Regions from separate parts of the Paenibacillus haidiansis genome, predicted to be linked through region 2. Evidence: riboswitches for the same ligand, from Rfam matches in the RefSeq annotation. Region 2 holds a riboswitch; the other holds the start of a gene.
The links. A riboswitch is a leader RNA that binds a small molecule or an ion and turns the genes downstream of it on or off. The one in region 2 is predicted to bind glycine.
Positions count from the first base shown of each region.

Region 1: it holds a riboswitch for glycine, as region 2 does, so the genes downstream of both, sdaAB (L-serine ammonia-lyase, iron-sulfur-dependent subunit beta) here and gcvT (glycine cleavage system aminomethyltransferase GcvT) in region 2, are expected to answer to the same signal.

Region 1 covers NZ_JAZHPZ010000006.1:157,937-168,651, forward strand. Annotated here, with positions in the region: gene V3851_RS14185 (MerR family transcriptional regulator) at 1-425, shown strand, start outside; gene V3851_RS14190 (class I SAM-dependent methyltransferase) at 506-1,192, shown strand; gene V3851_RS14195 (iron chaperone) at 1,301-1,702, shown strand; gene V3851_RS14200 (LOG family protein) at 2,004-2,588, shown strand; gene sdaAA (L-serine ammonia-lyase, iron-sulfur-dependent, subunit alpha) at 2,617-3,495, opposite strand; gene sdaAB (L-serine ammonia-lyase, iron-sulfur-dependent subunit beta) at 3,524-4,189, opposite strand; glycine riboswitch at 4,384-4,493, opposite strand; gene V3851_RS14215 (DUF805 domain-containing protein) at 4,665-5,012, shown strand; gene V3851_RS14220 (glycoside hydrolase family 9 protein) at 5,328-8,063, shown strand; gene V3851_RS14225 (glycoside hydrolase family 48 protein) at 8,225-10,715, shown strand, end outside.
Region 2 covers NZ_JAZHPZ010000001.1:109,720-120,434, reverse strand. Annotated here, with positions in the region: gene V3851_RS00510 (undecaprenyl-diphosphate phosphatase) at 1-698, shown strand, start outside; gene V3851_RS00505 (hypothetical protein) at 773-1,279, shown strand; gene gcvPB (aminomethyl-transferring glycine dehydrogenase subunit GcvPB) at 1,543-3,021, opposite strand; gene gcvPA (aminomethyl-transferring glycine dehydrogenase subunit GcvPA) at 3,018-4,376, opposite strand; gene gcvT (glycine cleavage system aminomethyltransferase GcvT) at 4,408-5,523, opposite strand; glycine riboswitch at 5,730-5,828, opposite strand; gene gcvH (glycine cleavage system protein GcvH) at 6,051-6,446, shown strand; gene V3851_RS00480 (hypothetical protein) at 6,448-6,573, opposite strand; partial or broken gene V3851_RS00475 (class II aldolase/adducin family protein) at 6,771-7,031, opposite strand; gene proC (pyrroline-5-carboxylate reductase) at 7,077-7,937, opposite strand; gene V3851_RS00465 (glutamate-5-semialdehyde dehydrogenase) at 7,954-9,201, opposite strand; gene proB (glutamate 5-kinase) at 9,570-10,676, opposite strand.

The DNA of each region.
Region 1 (10,715 bases), on a different contig from region 2:
CCGGAAAATTCATCTCGCTCGGAATCGGCATGGCCGGGGTTGATCAATCGAAGGAAATGTTGAAGCAATGCCGCACAAAATTTCCGGAGCTGGAGGCGAAGCTCGGCAATTTTCTTGCGCTTCCTTTCCTTGACGGAAAGTTCGATTTCGCGGTGACCAGCTTCGCCTTCCATCATTTGACGGACGAACAGAAGCGGCTGGCCATCGATGAAATGCGCCGGGTCTTGAAGCCGCACGGGCGCATCTGCATCGCGGACTTAATGATCGCCGAGGGACGAAAGTCCGGACCGACCGGCCGCGACCGGACGGAACAGTACGTGCGCGTTCCCGATTTGATCGGCTGGCTTGAAGAGAAAGGCTACTTTACAAAATCCCGGCAAATCAACGAATGGCTGCATCTCGTTTACGCGATACCAATCAGATAAAAAAAGATTGACCTTCTCGTAACGTCAACTTTTATCCTGTAGAGGAATTCCAAGCTGAATCTATCGAAGGAGGACCCTCTATGCCGAATCATGACCACGTTTATACGAACGAAGCCGAAAAGTATCATTTGTTAATCTCCAAGCAGCCTGATCTTACTCCCTGGATAGAAGAAATTATAGCTATCGACGGTTTGGACATTGTCGATCTGGGAGCGGGTACGGGAAGACTTACGACCGTGCTTGCGCCGCACGCCGAATCCATCACCGCTTTGGATGTCTCGGATGCCATGCTGCAAATCGCCGCCTCCCGGTTGCAAGCAGCCGGTTTCACGAATTGGACGACAAAGGTAGCCGACCACCGAAAGCTCCCTTTGGATGATCGAAGCACAGATTTGATCGTTTCGGGCTGGTCCGTCTGTTATTTGGCCAGTACGAATATCCCGGCCTGGAAGGAGAATCTCCGGCAAGCGATCAGCGAGATGAAACGCGTTTTGCGGCCAAACGGTACGATCATCATTTTCGAAACGATGGGAACGGGCGTCGAAACGCCGAATCCGCCGGATTTTCTGACAGCATACTACTCTAGTATCGTCAAGTATTACGGGTTCTCCCACAAATGGATCCGTACCGATTATGCGTTCGACAATGTGAATCAGGCGGCGGAACTTACGAGGTTTTTCTTTGGCGATGAGCTGGCGGACCGAATTCTGGAGCAAAAACTCGTTCATTTGCCCGAATGCGCGGGTATCTGGTGGCTGCGGAAATAATCATGTTCGAATTAGGTAACGGACGGGGAACTGCAAGAATGCTATCCGTGGGTGGATAAAATTTTTAATCCGGCATGAGAAGCCCGGAGAAAAGGAGAAATCGAAACTATGAACGATAAACCGATCCCCTTCGAAACGATCGACGAGTACATCTCCAATTGGCCTGCCGATGTTCAGGAAATACTCCAAACCTTGAGACAGGTCATAAAAAATGCCGCGCCGGACGCGAAGGAGACGATAAGCTATCAAATGCCCACTTTTGCTCTGCATGGGAATCTGGTGCACTTTGCCGCTTACGCAAAGCATATCGGATTTTACCCGGACCCCAGCGGAATTGAAGCATTTAAGCGGGAACTGTCGGAATACAAGCATGCAAAAGGGTCGGTTCAATTTCCGATCGACAAACCGTTGCCGTACGATCTGATAAGCAAGATCGTTGAATTCAGGGTCGCCGAGAACAAGGATAAAGCGGCAAGCAAATTGGCGGGCAAACGAAAGAAGCGAAATTAAACGGCATACATCTATAATTATGAGAAAAACTGCAATTGTGCAGTTTTTCTCAAATGTGCCGGGCGCGGGGAACAAATACCTGCAAAAATGCAGCTTTTCTCGCCTCCATCGAAGAATTTAGCGCATGCGGACGGAAATTCCTGCACTTTCGTAGTTTTTCTATCGTCAACCCGTGCAATCGGATAAAATACCTGCACTTTTGCAGGTTTTACGGGTTTCGGCAGCGATGTTTTACAATACGCAGGTTTATGCCCCCCGGGAAGTAGGCTATAATTTGTAGAGATCAATAGGAGGCGATAGCGTGAAAAATATAGCCGTATTTTGCGGGTCGAGCGCCGGCTCATCGGAGCTCTATATCCAGGGTGCAACCGCCATGGGGAAAGAACTGGCCGCCAGAGGCCTGACCTTGGTATATGGCGGATCCAGCATCGGCCTGATGGGAGCCGTTGCCGATGCCGTCCTGGAAGCGGGCGGGAATGTGATCGGCGTCCTGCCCGATTTTTTGCAAAACCGGGAAATCGCCCACAAAAATCTGACGGAATTGATTATCGTCAAGTCCATGCATGAGCGCAAGGCCAAAATGGCCGAAATCGCCGACGGATTCGCGGTGCTGCCCGGCGGCGCGGGCACGATGGACGAATTCTTCGAGATCATCACCTGGGGTCAGCTCGGGCTGCACGGCAGTCCTTGCGGGCTGCTGAACATCAACCGTTACTACGATCCGCTGGTCGCCTGGTTCAACCATATGGCCGACGAGCAGTTCCTCCAGGAGAAGTTCCGTTCCATGGTGCTCGTCGACGACACGCCGCAAGGACTGCTCGACCAGTTCGAATCCTATGTGCCGCCTGCGGTGAAAACCTTCATGACCAAAGAGAAGCAGGCTTGAAGCAAAGGGGCTGCGTACGTGCAAGTTATTACTGACGCGTACGCAGCTCCTTCATGATTTTGCGGCCGGTCGTCGTTTGGGCCAGACCGCCCTGCGCGGTTTCCCGATGGGCGCTCGGCATCGCGGAGCCCACCTCCAGCATGACGTCGATCACCTCGTCGGACGGGATCGCGCTCTTCACTCCGGCGAGCGCCATGTCGGCGGCGGCAAGCGCGTTCACCGCGCCGAATCCGTTGCGGACAATGCACGGAATCTCCACCAGCCCGCCCACCGGGTCGCAGATCAGCCCGAGCGTATTTTTCAGCGCCAGGCCGACGGCGTGAACCGCCTGCTCCGGCGTGCCTCCGCGCAGCTCCACCATCGCCCCGGCGGCCATTCCGATCGCCGAGCCGATCTCCGCCTGGCACCCGCCCTCGGCGCCGGAAATAAACGAATTGTTGGCGATCACATACCCGATCGCCCCCGCGCAAAACAAGCCGCGCACGAGATGCCCCTCATCCCAGCCGAACCGTTCCTGGGCGCTGACGAACACGCCCGGGATGATGCCGCAGGAGCCCGCCGTCGGCGTGGCGACAATCCGCCCCATCGAGGCGTTGACCTCCGACACGGCCAAAGCGTAGGCCATCGCCTGGCAGGCGATATCCCCGGCCGAAGGGGTCCCCGTCTTCCGGTATTCATTCACCCGCTTGGCGTCGCCGCCCGTGAGCCCGCTGGTGGAGGTGATCTCCTCCGTGATCCCTTTATGCACCGCCGTTTTCATAATTTGATAGTACTCGGTCATGACGGCCATAATCTCCGCTTCCGTCTGGCCGCTTTCCTCCGCTTGATCCTCCAGCATGATCTGTGAGATGCTTTTGGACTCCCGCCCGCATATGTCGATCAATTCCTGTAAATTACGAAACCGCATGGTCATTTTCGCTCCTTAATTTGTAGGTTCACGTTAAATGAATATAAGAAACCCGGCCGACATGGGGCAGCGAAGCGACCGCCCGAATCAATGCTTCCGGTACGACCGAATCGGCCTCGACCACGGTCAGAGCCTCTCCTGTTCTACCTTTCCGGTCAGTATTAATATAGCCGATATTGACATCCTCCCGGCTAAACAAAGCGGTGATCCCGGTAAGCACTCCCTGACGGTCGGCATGCGAGACAACCAGCGTCGGCAGTTCGCCGGAGCATTTCACCTCGAACCCGTCGATCCCGCGGATCACGATCGTCCCGCCGCCGATGGAAGCTCCGGTCACCTCGCAGCTTGCCTCTCCGGCTCTTAGACCGATTTTTACCGTGTTCGGATGGGCTCCAGGCTCCACCCCAGTGGAGAAATCCACCTTCTTCCCCCGGTCTCCCGCCGTTTGCAGAGAGTCGCGAATCCGTTCGTCATCGGTACGGTAATCCAAAATTCCGCCGACCACGGCCAGATCCGTCCCGTGGCCGCTGTAGGTTTCGGCAAACGAACCGTAGAAGCGGATGCGCGCTTCGGCAGGCTCCGCGCCCAAGAGCTGGCGGGCGAACCTTCCGATTCTTACCGCCCCCGCCGTATGCGAGCTGGACGGGCCGATCATCGCCGGCCCGATGATCGAAAACACATTTTTAAACCGCATTGATCATCTCTCCCGCTGCTCATCTCTTTATAACTATTTATCCGATACCGGGCCAGGGCAAAAAAGGACAGAGAAAAGGCCCGCTGCCTCTTCTCTGTCCCCGTTACCAGAAAGTTTGATATCCCGTCCTGCGTGAAATAGCGCGTGTTTGGGACATGTACCCCGTTGGTGGCTGTATGCTCTCTCCAGAGTTGCGTCGGATCATGGTCCGCTTGCCTGAGAGATTCATTCCCGGCGTGCAAATACCGGCCCTTTGCTCCTTCGGCGCCGCCGGCAACCCGGCGGTCTCTCCCATAATCGTCACCCGCTATTATCGGTTTGTATTAAATTTAATTGGAGTACGAAGTAATTGTCAAGCGGTCAATTAATAGATTCGTTCCCGGTCATCGCTAGAACCATTTTCCGGACTAGAACAAGTTAAACAAAGCATACACATATAGATGGGAAAGACACTATTGGCGGGAGGGAAATGTTGATGGATTGGTATTTGAAAGTGTTGAAAAATTATGTCGGTTTCGAAGGGAGGGCCAGGCGCAAAGAATACTGGATGTTCGTTCTGTTTAATTTCATTATTTCCTTCATTCTGGGCTTCGTCAGCGGGCTGATCGGCATCGGCAATATTCTAGGTTACCTTTATTCGCTGGCCGTATTATTGCCTTCCCTGGCCGTCTTATTCCGCAGATTGCACGATACCGGCAAAAGCGGGTGGTGGGTGCTGATCTCCCTGATTCCGGTTGTCGGAACAATTATCCTGCTCGTATTCACCTGCCTGGACGGCGACGAGGGCATCAACAAATACGGTCCGAATCCGAAATACGAATAAGTCGAAAAAACGGCCTCCCCATAATAAAATGGCGGAGGTTTTTTTGAACATTCCCCTCTTTTCCCCTCATTTTGCATTAAATTGTGTCGGAATATTTATTTAGATGGAATTAATAGAAATTTTTTACTGTAAAAACTAGAAAATAATAGTTTTTCATGGTATATTGTGGATGGGACGAAGGTGCATTACAGCATTCCTGCATGTCCGACAACAGCGCGTCCTCTACTTTTGCGAAAGTGAGGTGAACGGGCTTTTTTTGCTGTTACCGAAAGCGTTTGTATGGCAGATCCAATCTAGAAGGAGGATGAAATCTGTATGGGCAAATGGTTCAGGAAAAGCAGCGCATTATCTTTCAGCATTTTGTTAGCGCTTACAAGTTATTCCGGTTGGGCTTCTCTTCCAAGCAAGGCCGGCGCCGCCGCGGCGGATTATAACTATGCCGAGGCGCTGCAAAAATCGGTTTATTTCTATGAAGCGCAGCGGTCCGGCGAGCTTCCCGCAGACAATCGCGTGGAATGGCGCGGGGATTCGGGACTGACGGACGGTGCCGATGTCGGGCATGATTTGACCGGCGGCTGGTATGACGCCGGCGATCACGTCAAGTTCGGCTTCCCGATGGCCTCGACGGCCACGATGTTGGCCTGGTCGGTCTATGAATACCGCGAAGGCTATGAAATGTCAGGCCAACTGGATGAAATTTTGGACAATATCCGCTGGGCAACCAATTATTTTATGAAGGCGCACACCGCTCCGAACGAGCTTTACGGCCAAATCGGCAACGGAACGGCCGACCACAATTGGTGGGGCCCGGCCGAAGTGATGCAGATGGCGCGCCCGGCCTACAAGATCGACGCCGCTCATCCCGGCTCCGACCTTGCGGGCGAGACGGCCGCCGCGCTTGCTTCCGCTTCGATCATTTTCAAGGACACCGATCCCGCTTATTCGGCCGAGCTGCTTCAACATGCAAGAGAACTGTACAACTTCGCGGACCAGTACCGCGGCAAATATTCCGATAGCATCACGGACGCCACGCAATTCTACAATTCCTGGAGCGGTTACGCCGACGAATTGAGCTGGGGCGGGGTATGGCTGTACCTGGCGACCGGCGAACAGGATTATTTGCACAAAGCGATCGCCGCCAGCGATCTCTGGGGTACCAACCAAAGCGGACAATGGGATTACAAATGGACCCATGCCTGGGATGACAAGCATTACGGCGCCCAGCTTCTGTTGGCCCGGATTACCGGGGATTCCGACTTCGTCCAGTCCACCGAACGCAACATGGAATTCTGGACGACCGGCGTCACCGGAACCGGGGAGCGCGTAACCTATACTCCGGGCGGACTGGCCCACCTGGATCAATGGGGTGCGCTGAGATATTCCGCCAACCAGGCCTTCCTGGCGTTCGTGTACTCCGATTGGGTCAGCGATCCCGTGAAGAAGGCAAACGCGCGTTCATTCGCGGAATCGCAAATCCTGTACATGCTGGGCGATAACCCGCGGAACAGCAGCTATGTCGTCGGCTTTGGCGACAATGCGCCGCAGCATCCGCATCACCGCACCTCGCACGGCTCCTGGGCGGACAGCCAGTCCGTGCCGGCAAATCACCGTCATGTGCTGTACGGCGCGCTCGTCGGCGGCCCGTCATCCACGGACGCCTATACGGACTCGATCGGCGATTACGTGTCCAACGAGGTCGCGACCGACTATAACGGCGGATTCACCGGCGCCCTGGCCAAAATGATGATTCTGCACGGTGCAGGTCAGCAGCCGCTCGCCAACTTCCCCGAGCCGGAAACGCGCGAAGACGAAATGTTTGTCGAGGCGTCCGTCAACGCCAGCGGCAGCAATTTCGTCGAAATCCGCGCCCTGCTCAACAATCGTTCCGGCTGGCCGGCCCGCGCCAGCGACGACATGTCCTTCAACTATTACCTCGATATCAGTGAAGCGGTCGACGCCGGGTATGGGCCTGAGGACATTACGGTAACGGCCGGAGGCTATAATCAGGGAGCCACCGTGTCGCAGCTGCTGCCTTATGATGAAGCAAACAACATCTATTATACTCATGTTGATTTTAGCGGTACAATGATTTATCCCGGCGGTCAATCGGCCTACAAGAAAGAAGTCCAATTCCGCATGGCGGCCCCGACGAACACGACGTTCTGGAATAACAGCAACGACTTTTCCTTCCAAGGCGTCGGTACTTCGAGCTCCGGTCCCGTCAAAACCCCGTACATTCCGGTATTCGACGCCGGCGTCCGGGTATTCGGCGAACTGCCCGAAGGCGGCGGAGGACCCGGCGAACCTACCGTTCCCGCAGCGCCTAAAGGCTTGAAAGCCGTCGCGGGCGACCAAGAGGTAAGCCTGTCCTGGAATGCCGTATCGGGAGCGGCGGATTATGAAATCCAGCGTTCCGCAACAAACGGCGGCCCCTATACTTCGGTGGGCGTAGCGACAGGAACCTCGTACACCGACAGCGGTCTGACGAACGGCACGACCTACTACTATGTCATTACGGCCAGAAACCAGGTCGGCAGCAGTCTGCCTTCCGGTCAAGTCAGCGCCACTCCGCGCGAAACGCCTATCCCGACCGAAGGGGATCTGAAGCTGCTATACCGCACCAATGATACCAATCCGACGGATAACCAGGTTCGCGCCCAGTTCCGCATTCAAAATACCGGCGACGAAGCCGTATCGCTCGACAATCTGAAGCTGCGCTATTATTACACGATCGACGGGGATAAAGCGCAGGAATTCCACTGCGATTACGCCGCCATCGGCAGCGGGAATGTCAGCGGCTCGTTCGTTAAGCTGGACAACCCCGTTTCCGGCGCGGACTATTATCTCGAAGTTTCGTTTGGAGCAGGAGCCGGCACCCTCGCACCGGGCGCCGACACCGGAGAAATTCAAGTCCGCTTCAACAAATCGGACTGGACCAATTATAGTGAATCCGATGATTATTCCTATGACGGAACCCGGCAAAATTATGCCGAGTATGACAAGGCCCCGTTATATCTGAACGGAACCCTGGTATGGGGCGCAGAACCTTGATGCTTCTAACTTCGCGGAATCTATCCTAATATCTCATGAGAGGATGATAGATTGTTATGAAGAAATCGAAAGTAGTCAGGAAAATTTTCTCGCTCGCCGTGACCTCTTCGCTGCTCTTTTCGCTGGTGACCGGAGTAACCGGAGCGGGGGTTCCGAAAGCGATGGCCGCCTCCACGGAAGCGACCCGGTTCCTCCAGCTTTACGATCAGCTTAAAGATCCGGCCAGCGGGTACTTTTCACCCGAAGGCATCCCTTACCACTCTGTGGAGACGCTGATGAGCGAAGCCCCGGATTACGGGCATATGACGACCTCCGAGGCTTATAGTTATTGGATGTGGCTGGAAGCGCTTTACGGTTACTATACCGACGATTGGAGCAAGCTGGAGGAAGCCTGGGACAACATGGAAACCTACATCATTCCGGTCAACGAAGGCGACGGCAAAGAAGAACAGCCGACCATGAGCTACTACAATCCGAATAGTCCCGCCACTTACGCTGCGGAATACAATCAGCCGGACAAGTATCCGAGCCAGCTCAGCGGCCAGTATGCCGCCGGGAAAGATCCGCTGGACGCCGAACTTAAAGCGACTTACGGCAATAACCAGACGTACCTGATGCACTGGCTGCTGGACGTCGACAATTGGTACGGCTACGGGAACCTGCTGAACCCGAACCACACAGCCACCTACGTGAACACGTTCCAAAGAGGCGAACAGGAATCGGTATGGGAAGCCGTTCCTCATCCTTCCCAGGACGATAAATCGTTCGGGAAAGCCGGCGAAGGCTTCATGAGCCTGTTCACCAAAGAAAGCAACGCGCCGGCGGCCCAATGGCGTTACACGAACGCGACCGATGCGGACGCCCGGGCGATCCAGGCCATGTACTGGGCCAAGGAATTCGGCTACGACAATGAAGAGTACTTGGAAAAAGCCGCAAAGATGGGCGACTATCTGCGCTACGGCATGTATGACAAGTACTTCCAGCAAATCGGCAGCGCCGCCGACGGCACGCCGGCGGCCGGTACGGGCAAGGATGCAGCACATTACCTGCTCGCTTGGTACACCGCCTGGGGCGGTGGACTGGGCAGCAGCGGCAGCGGCAACTGGGCTTGGCGCATCGGTGCCAGCCATGCGCATCAAGGCTATCAGAACGTAGTCGCCGCCTACGCCCTCTCCGATGATGACGACGCGTTGGTTCCGGAATCGCCGACGGCCGCCACGGACTGGTCGACTTCGCTGAAACGCATGCTTGAATTCTACACCTGGCTGCAATCCGATGAAGGAGCCATCGCCGGCGGCGCGACCAACAGCTATGACGGCGCCTACAAGGCGTATCCGTCAGGCACCAGCACCTTCTACGGCATGGCCTATGACGATGCGCCGGTGTATCACGATCCGCCTTCCAACAACTGGTTCGGCATGCAGGCCTGGCCGGTGGAACGTATCGCCGAACTTTACTATATCCTGGCTTCCAACGGCGATACTTCTTCGGAGAACTTCCAAATGGCCAAACAAATCATGGAGAACTGGATCGACTGGTCGATGGATTACGCGTTTGCGGACAGCCGTCCGGTGACCGATTCGGAAGGCTATTACCTTGATGAACAAGGCAACCGCGTATTGGGCGGTAACGATCCGGAGATCGCCACCGTATCCGCCCCCGGCGAATTCTGGATTCCGAGTAACCTGGAATGGCAAGGACAGCCTGACAGCTGGAACGGGTTCGGCAATTTCGACGGCAATTCCAACCTTCACGTCGTGACCAAGAACCCTGGTCAAGACGCCGGGGTACTCGGCAGCTATATCAAAGCCCTGACCTTCTTCGCGGCCGGAACCAAGGCCGAAAACGGCAGCTATACTTCGCTCGGCAGCGAGGCAAGCCAATTGGCCAAGGACCTGCTGGATGCCGCTTGGGGTTACAATGACGGCGTCGGGATCACGACGACCGAGCCGCGCGGCGACTACTACAGATACTTTACGAAAGAAATCTACTTCCCGGCCGGCTGGACTGGCACGTTCGGCCAAGGCAACACGATTCCGGGCAATAACACCGTACCGTCCGACCCCGCCAAGGGAGGCAACGGCGTGTACGCAAGCTACACCGATGTCCGCCCGGACATTAAGAACGATACGTCCTGGTCTTATCTCGAAAATAAATACAATACTTCCTGGAACCCTGCAACCCAGCAATGGGAAAACGGAGCCCCGGAATTCACGTATCACCGCTTCTGGTCCCAAGTCGACATGGCTACGGCCTATGCCGAATACGACCGGCTGATCAACGGCGGCGGCGGTGGTCCGGTTGAGCCGACAGCTCCGAAAGCGCCGACGAATCTGAAAGCGACAGCCGGTGACGCCGAAGTTGTCCTGACCTGGAGCAAATCGTCCGGCGCGGATGACTATACGGTGAAACGCGCCGAAGTCAGCGGCGGCCCGTACACGGAAATCGCCACGGTTACTGAAAACGCCTACACCGACGACAGTGTTACGAACGACACGACTTACTACTATGTGGTCAGCGCAAGCAATGAGGTCGGGGTCAGCCCGGATTCCGCGGAAGTGAGCGCCACGCCGACGGAAGCGCCTACTCCCGTGGACGGCGATTTGATCGTACAATACCGGACGAACGATACGAACCCGACCGACAACCAGA
Region 2 (10,715 bases):
TGTCGCGGCTGGGCCGCAAAAAGGGAAGAGACGGAAACGGGAATGCCGAGGCGGAGAACGTGAGTGCGAACAACGGTCTTGCTAAAACGGATATTGAAGAAGCGAAAAGCCGTATCCCCAACACGGAAGGGCCGCGTCTTAAGTTGATGCAAGTGATCGTCGGATTGATCCCGGCCGGGATACTCGGCGTTCTGTTTGAGGATCTCATTGACGAGTATCTGTTCTCCACGGCCACGGTCCTCATCGGGCTGGTCGTCGGAGCGCTGCTGATGATCGCGGCCGACCGTTTCGGCCCAAAAGTGGCCAAGGCGGACACAGTGGATCAGATCACCTACAAGCAGGCGTTTGGCATCGGCCTGTTCCAATGCCTCTCGATCTGGCCCGGCTTCTCCCGCTCCGGTTCGACCATTTCCGGCGGGGTGCTGCTCGGCTTGAGCCACCGGGCGGCGGCCGATTTCACCTTCATCATGGCCGTGCCGGTTATGGCCGGAGCGAGCGGGCTCTCTCTGCTGAAAAACTGGCAGTATTTCACGATCGACGCGATGCCGTTTTTCATCGCCGGCTTCATCAGCGCCTTCGTGTTCGCGCTGGTATCGATCCGCTTCTTCCTGAAGCTGATCAACCGGATCAAGCTCGTGCCGTTCGCCGTGTACCGCATTCTGCTCGCGGTTGTGATCGGAGCTCTCTATTTCTGGTAAGCTGGAAATGGGATACTCCAACAGTTGCAACATAAAGCATCTCCTAGCGTCATAGTTACAGGGGGTGCGTACTCATGAAAAGGTTTATGATACTGCTCGTTTGTTTCGGTTTCGTTTCGGCGGGGTGCCAATCTACCACGGCCCGGAGCGTGACAGCGGCAACAGAGGTATCCAAGGCTGCTTATTTAGAGGATGCAAAAAACGATGATGAACAAATCCCGTTATCGGTGAGGATTTCTGTGCCGGAACAAGTATCTAAAGACGGAGTGTTTCAAATTACGGCATATTTGCAAAACGAGTCGGCATCCGAGCTTGAGGTGGAGAGCAGGAAGCAAATGTTTACCTATTCTATACAGGACAGTTCGGGGAATAGCATAATACCGGCAACGTTTCTGGCGGATGTCGGAGTGCATCGGACACTGGACGGCGAGGGTGAATACGCCGAGAAGTTCAGCTATAGAATACGTCAGCCGGGAAATTATACAGTCAGGGCCGTTGCCGAATTTACTGTTTATATAAACGGGACGGCGCTGAATTATGAACTGGAAACAGAAGGAAAGTCTGTTGAAGTAATAGACTAGTAGATGAATAGATGAATGGATTAACTGGGAAACATACAGCTAATTTTTATCAAAACTCGAATATCAGCAAATTAACTGGAAAACCTCCCGTTATTTTTGCACTTTCCATCCTCCCGGGATGAAAAGCCGCAAAATAAATGGAGGTTTTCCATTTATTTTTGGCTAATGGCAGGAAGGAGGCAATTTAGCGGGAGGAAATCCAGTTAATTAGTCAAACTGCCGTAATGTATTCGGCTGCGGCGTGATTAGCGCGCTTCACTTACTTACCCGCACGTACAATTCAACACGGGCTTTCTGGCCGCGCCCGTTTCATCGAGGCGCGTGACAAGCGTGTTGTGCGGAGCGGTAAGCAGGATGTCCGGGTTGGTCCGGGCTTCTTCCGCGATCGCGATCATGACGTCGATAAAGCCGTCGAGCGTTTGTTTGCTTTCGGTTTCCGTCGGCTCGATCATCATGCATTCCGGTACATTCAGCGGGAAGTAAATGGTCGGCGGGTGGTAGCCGAAATCGAGCAGCCGTTTGGCGACGTCCAGGGTGCGGATGCCGTATTCCCCGAGCCCGCTGCCGGACATGACGAATTCGTGCTTGCACGGTCCCGGATACGGCATTTCGTAGTACGGCGCCAGCCGGTGCATCATGTAATTGGCGTTGAGTACGGCGTTCTCCGACACTTGCCGGAGACCTTCCGGTCCAAGGCTGCGGATATAGGCGTAGGCGCGGACAAGGATGCCGAAATTGCCGTAGAACGCCTTGACCCTGCCGATGGAAGAGCCGCCGTCTTCCCCCCGGCGGTTATAGCCCGCAGATATCGCATAGCCGCCGGTTTCGGTCTGCACGATTCGCGGCTCCGGCAGAAACGGAATCAGTAGGTTCTTGACGCCGACCGGGCCCGCGCCGGGACCGCCGCCGCCGTGCGGCGTGCTCATCGTTTTGTGCAGGTTGAGATGGACGACGTCAAAGCCCATATCGCCGGGCCGGGTTATGCCCATGATCGCGTTGGAGTTGGCTCCGTCGTAATAGAGCAGCCCGCCGGCCCCATGCACGATGTCGGCGATTTCCGCGATCTGCGTTTCGAACAGGCCGAGCGTGTTCGGATTGGTCAGCATCAGCGCGGCCGTATCGGCACCGACGGCGGCCTGCAACGCCTCGAGATCGACGAGGCCGCTCGGGGTCGACGGGATCGTCACCGTCCGGAATCCGGCGACCGAGGCACTGGCCGGGTTCGTGCCGTGCGAGGAATCCGGCACGATCACCTTGGTCCGGCATTCGCCGCGGGATTCGTGATAGGCCCGGATCATCATCAGCCCGGTCCATTCCCCGTGCGCGCCGGCCGCGGGCTGCAGGCTTACCGCATCCATTCCGGTAATGCCCTTGAGGTCTTCCTGCAGCCGGAACATGAGCTCGAGTGCGCCTTGAACACTTTCCTCCGGCTGGTAAGGATGGATCTTGGCGAACCCCGGATAACGGGCGACATCTTCGTTGATCTTCGGATTGTATTTCATCGTACAGGATCCGAGCGGGTAGAATCCGTTATCCACCCCGAAATTGCGTTTGGACAACGCGGTATAATGACGGATTACGTCGACCTCGTACACTTCCGGCAGGGCGGCGGGCTCGCCGCGCAGCAGGTCCGCCGGAATCAGGCTTTCCATCGGAACGTCCGGTACGTCGCACTCCGGTAAAGAGTAGGCGATCCGCCCGGGAGAGGCGATCTCAAAAATCAAAGGCAGCTCCTGATTCATTTCACGCATAACGATTCCTCCAGTACAACGGCAAATTGGTCGATTTCCGCCTTGCTGCGCTTCTCGGTAACCGCGATCAGTATATGTCCGGGGAGCTCGGGATAACTGCGGCTCAGATCGTAGCCGCCGATAAATCCGGCTTCCAGCAGCTTGCGCTGAAGCTGTTCCATCTTGAAATCTGGAAGCCGGAGGACAAATTCATTAAAGACAGGCGCGGCGAAGGGGAGGGACACTCCGGGAATCGCGGCTAAACGTGCCTTGGCGTAATGGCATTTCCGCAGGTTCAGCTTCGCGACCTCGACCATTCCCCGCTTCCCCATCGTCGACAAGTACACCGAGGCGGCCAAAGCGAGCAGGGCCTGATTGGAGCAGATGTTGGAGGTCGCTTTCTCGCGGCGGATATGCTGCTCGCGCGCTTGCAGCGTCAGCACGAAGCCGCGCTTGCCGTTCCGGTCGGTCGTCTGACCGACAATCCGGCCGGGAATCCGCCGCATGTAGCTTTCGGCCACGGCGAAGAAGCCGCAGGTCGGGCCGCCGAAGGAGCCGTCGATGCCGAGCGGCTGGGCATCGCCGACGACGATGTCGGCCCCGAGCTTCCCGGGCGCTTCCAAGAGGCCGAGCGACAGCGGGTTCGCACTGACGACCATCAGGCCGCCGCGGCGGTGAATCAGCTCGGCGATGCCGAGGACATCCTCAATCGCGCCGAAGAAATTCGGCGATTGAATCAGCACGGCCGCCGTATCGTCCGTAATGGCGTCCGCAAGCGCGTCCGCGTCGGTCCGGCCGCCTCGCTGCCCGATCTCGACCAGCTCCAGGTTGAGACCGTGCGCATATGTTGCCAGCACCTCGCGGGCTTCGGGATGAACGGCCCGCGACACGACGAGCCGCTTGCGCCGGGTGGCGGCCGCCGCGAGATTGCCTGCTTCGGCCAGAGCTGTCGCGCCGTCGTACATACTGGCGTTGGCCACTTGGAGCCCGGTCAGTTCGCAAATATACGATTGAAATTCAAATATGGCCTGCAGCTCGCCTTGGCTGATTTCCGGCTGATACGGAGTGTACGCCGTATAAAACTCGCTGCGGGATATGACATGGCCGACCACGGAAGGTATATGGTGATCATAGATGCCGGCGCCGAGAAAGCTGACATATCGCTGGGTATCCGCGTTTTGCGCCGCGAGCGCGGACAGGTGGCGGGTCAGCGCAAACTCGTCCAGCGCCGGGGAGACGGGGAGATCCCCCTGATAACGGATATTTTCGGGAATATCCTTGAACAATTCCTGAACCGATTCTGCGCCGACGGCGGACAGCATTTCCGCCCGGTCTTGCTCGGTCATCGGGAGATAGCGGTGTTTCATGGCTTTCGATTCTCCTTTCTCCGGTTGAAGGTCACTTGGATTTGGCTCTACGGTAAAACGGGGTCGGAACAACTTTCGCTTTGAGCAGCTTGCCGCGTATTTCCACTTCCAGCAGCGTATCGACAGCGGCGTACCGGCTGTCGACAAGCGCCAGCCCCAAGTTTCTTTTGAGCGTAGGCGACTGGGTTCCGGTTGTAACCTCGCCGACTTGCACGCCATCCGCGAATACCGGATAATGCGTGCGCGGTATGCCGCGGTCAATCATTTCAAGTCCGACGAGCTTACGCGGCACCCCGGCCGACTTTTGCTCCACCAGAACACTTTGGCCGATAAACTCGCCTTTGTTCAGTTTGACGAACATCCCGACCCCGGCCTCCAGCGGCGAGATCGACGCCGATAGCTCCTGGCCGTATAACGGAAGGCGGGCTTCAAACCGCAGCGTATCCCGCGCTCCGAGTCCGGCCGGCACGAGGCCGTACGGCTCTCCGGCCCGCATCAGCGCTTGCCAGAGCTCTGCCGCATGTTCGGCCGGCACGTACAGTTCGAACCCGTCTTCCCCGGTGTAACCGGTGCGGGAGAGAAGCACGGCGATGCCGCCGACGCGAACACCGTCCATGAACCGGTACGACTCCAGGCCGGAGATGTCGGCATCGCAAATGCCGCCTATGATCGCCGCCGCCCGCGGCCCTTGCAGGGCAAGCAAAGCGGTGGCATCGGAACGGTCATACATAAGGACGCCGCCGTTAAAGGGTCGGCTTTGCTCCTCAAGCCAGTCCCAGTCTTTCCCGATGTTGGAGGCGTTCACGACGAGCATAAATTTTTGTTCATCCAGCTTATAGACAAGCAGATCGTCAACGACGCCGCCATCCGGATAACACATCAGCGTGTATTGGGCTTTTCCCGGGACCAGGTCGCTGACATTGTTGGTCGTCATCCGCTGCAAAAATGCTTCCGCATCAGGCCCTTCGATCACAAACTCGCCCATATGCGAAACATCGAACAACCCGGCCGCCTGGCGTACGGCCTCATGTTCCTTTTGAATGCCGCCGAATTGCACGGGCAGCTCCCAGCCGCCGAAATCGATGCAGCGGGCGCCTTCGTATTGTCCATAGAGGGGGAAAAGCGGGGTTCTCAGCAAATCCGACATGTTCATCACCTCGCAGTGGCCTTATTAGCCATATTCTTATCTCATGTTTTTGAAAAACAAAAAGACAGGCCAAAGAATAAGCATGCAAAATGCATATCATTCTTTGGCTCTGTCCCTTGTACCTGATAGTTACCCCGCAATATGAAGCGGTACGGGTTTCCCCTTGGGTGATCTGCGGTTTAACCGGCAGATGCTCTCCAGAGTCGCGTCCGGTAAAGGTCCTTTTGCCTGAGAGATTCACCGCTTTCTCCAAGCGGCTTGCTCCTTCGGCGTTACTGTGCAGTAATCTCTCCCATTACCTTCAATCGCTAGTTTTAAATCCATTAATACGTAAAACATGCTCCTATGTCAACAAAATTATCATGAAAAATAAAAATTTAAGTAATTATTGTAATTGATAACGATTACAATAATTTTCGTAAGGTTAGCTTGTAAGTAATCTTGACATGTCCAAGGAGGGTAGAATATGTTATAAAACAGAACTATGTTTTATAGTATTTGCCAATACGGTTGGGGAGGCTTAGTTCGTGGCAGGCGAAATCAAAGACAATTATTACTATAGCGAGGAGCATGAATGGGTTAGGGATTTGGGGGACGGTACGGTAAAAATCGGCATAACGGATTTTGCCCAGCATCGCCTCGGCGATATTGTGTTTGTAGAATTCCCCGAAATCGGTCGGGAGGTAGAAGCGGAGGATGGCGTCGCAACGATCGAATCCGTCAAGACAGTTTCCGACCTGTTTACGCCCGTAAGCGGAACAGTGCTGGAAATCAACGGGCAATTGGAAGACGAACCTGAACTGGTCAATTCCGATCCGTACGATAAGGGCTGGATGGTGCGCATCCGGTTGCGGGATCAGCCTGACGACGCTTTCGCCAAACTGCTGAATGCGGAGGCATACGCCAAACATATCGATGAATAATCTAGGTCTTGGGCGGCAGAAGCAGGGAGCGGTACAACACTTCAAAGGCGAATTCAAAACCTTCGAGGCGCCGCTTTGCTTCATGTACGTTGCCGCCACAGACATAGATGCCGCGATTGCGGGCAATAAGCAGGGGAGGTCGGGACGAAAGCGCCGCCGGAATTTGTTTGCCGCGGCAGCGGGGTCGGCGCTACCTGCGATAACCGGGATGTGCAAAGGGGCGGCGTTCTCCGTGCAAATCCCCAGCTCCTTGAATATTTCCGGCCTTTGGATAGGATCGTCTCCGCGCCCTCCATAATATTCGCCGATTACATGACTATAGACGGTGTGCACGTGAAAAGCGGCGCCGCAGCCGGTCAAACGGTAGATCTTGGCATGAATCGACGACTCCGCCGCGAGCGAAAGAGCGGTAGCTTCACAGGGCCTTCCGTCCTGATCGACAAACAGAAATCGCCCGGCCGCGGATATGGCAAAGTAAAAGCACCGCGGCGCAAACCCGCCGACGCGCGCCGACAGATTGCCGGTTACGCCGGGAAACCAGCCCTGGTCAGCGTATTGGCGGTGAATGGCCTTTAGCTCATCCAAGGTCGTCTGTTTGTGTCGGAAAAATTCATGGCTATGCTCTCCTTTTTAGAGCAGGGCTTTTTTTACTTCTTCTCCCATTTCGCGGGAACGCTCGGCGCAGCGGTGTACGGCGGCTTTTACAATTTCGGTGAACCCTCCGGCGCTCAGCACCTCGATGGCCGCTTGGGTCGAGCCGTTCGGCGAGGTGATGTCCTTCCGCAGCTTGGCCGGATCTTCCTTTGTCTCGCGCATCATCATCACGGCGCCCAGCACGGTTTGCTCCGTCAATTCCCGCGATTGTTCCGGCGACAGACCGCCTTCGATTCCCGCGGCGATCATGGCCTCCATCATGTAGTAAATATAAGCGGGTCCGGAGCCGGATACTCCGGTCAAAATTTCCTGATCCTTTTCCTCGATAACGACGGCTTTGCCCACGGCTTCAAAAAAGGACAGCACTTTTTGCCGCTGCTCGTCATCGACTTCGGGCGAAAAGGATATCCCCGTCGTACCTAGGCCGATCGTGGCCGAGGTGTTCGGCATCGTGCGGGCGACGGGTTGTTTTGTGCCCAGTAGTTGCTGAATGGTGCCGATCGACAAGCCGGCGATGAACGAAATGATCAGTTGCTTTTCCGACAGCAGGGGGCGTATCCGGCTGATCGCTTCTCCGGCGTCCTTCGGCTTCATCGCAAGAAAGATAATCGAGGCGCTCCGGATCATTTCGTCTTTTTCCGTTTGATCGGCGGCGGTATTCACTCCGTAATGCTCCGAAAGGTAAGCCAGGCGCTCCCGGTTGCTCCGGTTGAACATGGAGATTTGCCCCGGCTTGGCCACCGAACGGGAAATGAGTCCGCGCACGACGGCCTCGGCCATCGATCCCGCTCCATAAAATGTAATGTTCTCTTCTGGGTTTGTATGCAAGAAACTCAAATTATTTTCCTCCCTTTTACGGTCTGATCTGGCCGTTTCCTTGAATGACATATTTCGTCGAGGTCAGTGCCGGCAGACCCATAGGTCCCCGGGCATGAAGCTTCTGGGTGCTGATGCCGATCTCCGCCCCGAACCCGAATTCAAATCCGTCGGTAAAACGGGTGGAGACATTATGATATACGGCGGCCGCATCCACTTCACGCAAGAAATGCTCCGCATGCTCGCGATTTTCCGTGACGATGCATTCGGAATGCTTCGTCCCGAACCGGGCGATATGCGCCAACGCTTCATCCAAACCTTCGACAATTTTAATGTTTAAAATGTAGTCGTTATACTCCGTTGCATAATCCTGTTCCGCCGCCTCGTTCGCCCTAGGGACAAGCTGCCGCGTTCTGGCGCAGCCGCGCAGCTCGACATTCGCCTGCCGCATCGCTTCGGCGATTGGAAGCAGCCGCTGTTCCGCAAACCGCTCGTGTACGAGCAAGGTTTCCATGGCATTGCAGACGGAGGGCCGCTGGACTTTTGCATTCAGCGCAATGTCCTGCGCCATCTGCGGGTCGGCGGATTCGTCGATATAGGTGTGGCATATTCCGGCCCCCGTCTCAATGACGGGCACGGTGGCGTTTTGCACCACATTTTGGATCAACGCTCTGCCGCCGCGCGGAATGACCACGTCCAGCAATCCGTTGGCCCGCAGCATTTCATCCACAGACGCCCGGTCCGTATCTTCGATCAACTGCACCGCGTCCGCGGGCACCGAAGTGGACGATAATGCCTGGTGAATGACTTCCACGATTTTGCGGTTGGATGCGATGGCGGAGGAGCCGCCGCGCAATACTACGGCGTTGCCCGTTTTCAGGCACAGTCCGATCGCGTCTACCGTCACATTGGGGCGAGCCTCGTAAATGATGCCGATTACGCCGAGCGGAACGCGTTTCTTCGTAATGAGCATGCCGTTGGGCCGCTCGATCGTTTCCAGAACTTCGCCGACGGGATCGGGCAGGTCGACGATCTGCCTCAGGCCTTCGGCAATCCCGGCGATCCGCTGCCCGTCAAGGGCCAGGCGGTCCAGCAAGGAGGCCGATGTGCCGTTATCCCGCCCGCGCCGCAAATCTTCTTCATTCGCCGCGATGATGGCATCGGCATTCGCCAGCAGCGCGTCCGCCGCCGCAAGCAGGGCGTCATTTTTTTCCTTGGTCGTCAGCCTGTTCAATACGGCCGCCGCCGTGCCGGCCTGCTTTGCTTTTTGTATCACTTCGCTCATCACAGAACCCTCCAAACGTAATGAAAAATAAAAAAACTTCCGCCCCTGCCAAGCAAAGGACGAAAGTTATACTTCCGCGGTACCACCTTAATTGATGACTTATCGGTCATCCGACTTTGAGCCCGGTAACAGGGGCGTCTGTCCGGCTTTGGACAGCCGGCCGTTCGGGGATAGGTTCGGAAAGGGCAGGCGGTAAATTCTCGCAGCCGTTCGGAATTTACTCTCTGAAATACGCCGCTGATCATTCTTACTGGTCCCGTCATCACGTTTCGGTGAAGCAATCTATCCGGTTTGATTACTGATAGAATACCACGCAATAACTACCAATGCAAAGGAAAACGGCAAAATAGCCGCGCGCCGCCGCCCGCCTAAGATTTTAGAGAGATCCACTCGTCGCGGTGTATGACTTCCAAACGATGCACCTCGTGCACCCGCTTCATGACCTCGCTGCTCGGCAGGCCGAGGATTTCCTGGAGCTGTTCGGCGTCATAATTGATGATTCCGCGGCCCAGTACCTCGCCATCCTCGCTAAGCACTTCGACCACGTCGCCGGTCTGGAAATGCCCTTTGGCTCCGCGGACGCCGACCGGAAGCAGGCTGCGCCCGCCGTGGATGAGCGCTTCTTCGGCTCCGGCGTCGACCAGCAGGCTCCCGATCGGGGTCGACAGGAACCCGAGCCACTGCTTCTTTCGCGGCAGGGCGGAGCCATGGGACTCGAAATAAGTCCCGCGCCCCTGGCCGTCGACGATTTGCCGCAGCTCGCCCGGGAGGCTCGCTTTCCCGACAAACACCGGCACGCCGCCGCGCGAAGCGATTTTGGCCGCGTCGATCTTGGAGCGCATGCCGCCCGTGCCTACGGAAGAGCCCGCTCCGCCGGCGATTCCGTAAATCTCCTCGGTGATTTCCTTCACGTGCCCGATCCGTTCGGCAGAGGGGTCGATGCGGGGATCCCGGGTATAAAGACCGTCGGTATCGGTCAGAATCAGAAGCCGATCTCCCTTAATCAGATTCGCCACCAGCGCGGACAGCGTATCGTTGTCCCCGAATTTCAATTCGTCGACCGAAACGGTATCGTTTTCGTTGATAATCGGCAGGATGCCGCGGCCCAGCAGCTCTTCCAGCGCCATGCTGGCATTTCCCATCCGCTTCCGGTTCTGGAAATCAGATCGGGTGAGCAGCACCTGGGCGGCCGACACACCGTGCAAGGCCAGCTCTTCCCGGTAAACCTGCATGAGCAGCGCCTGTCCGACGGCGGCCGCGGCTTGCTTCTCGTGCAGCAGCTTCGGCCGCTCCGCATACCCGATCTCGCGGAATCCGGCGGCCACGGCGCCGGAGGTAACAAGCAGCACTTGTATATCCGCTGACTTCAAAGCGGCCAGCTCGGCGGCGAAATAGGCGATGGCATCCCGGTTTAGTCCTCCTTCCGGGGTAGTCAGTGAACTGCTGCCGATTTTCACGACAATACGGCGTTGCATGGAGATCACTCCTTAATGTAATAAATATGTAAATGCAAT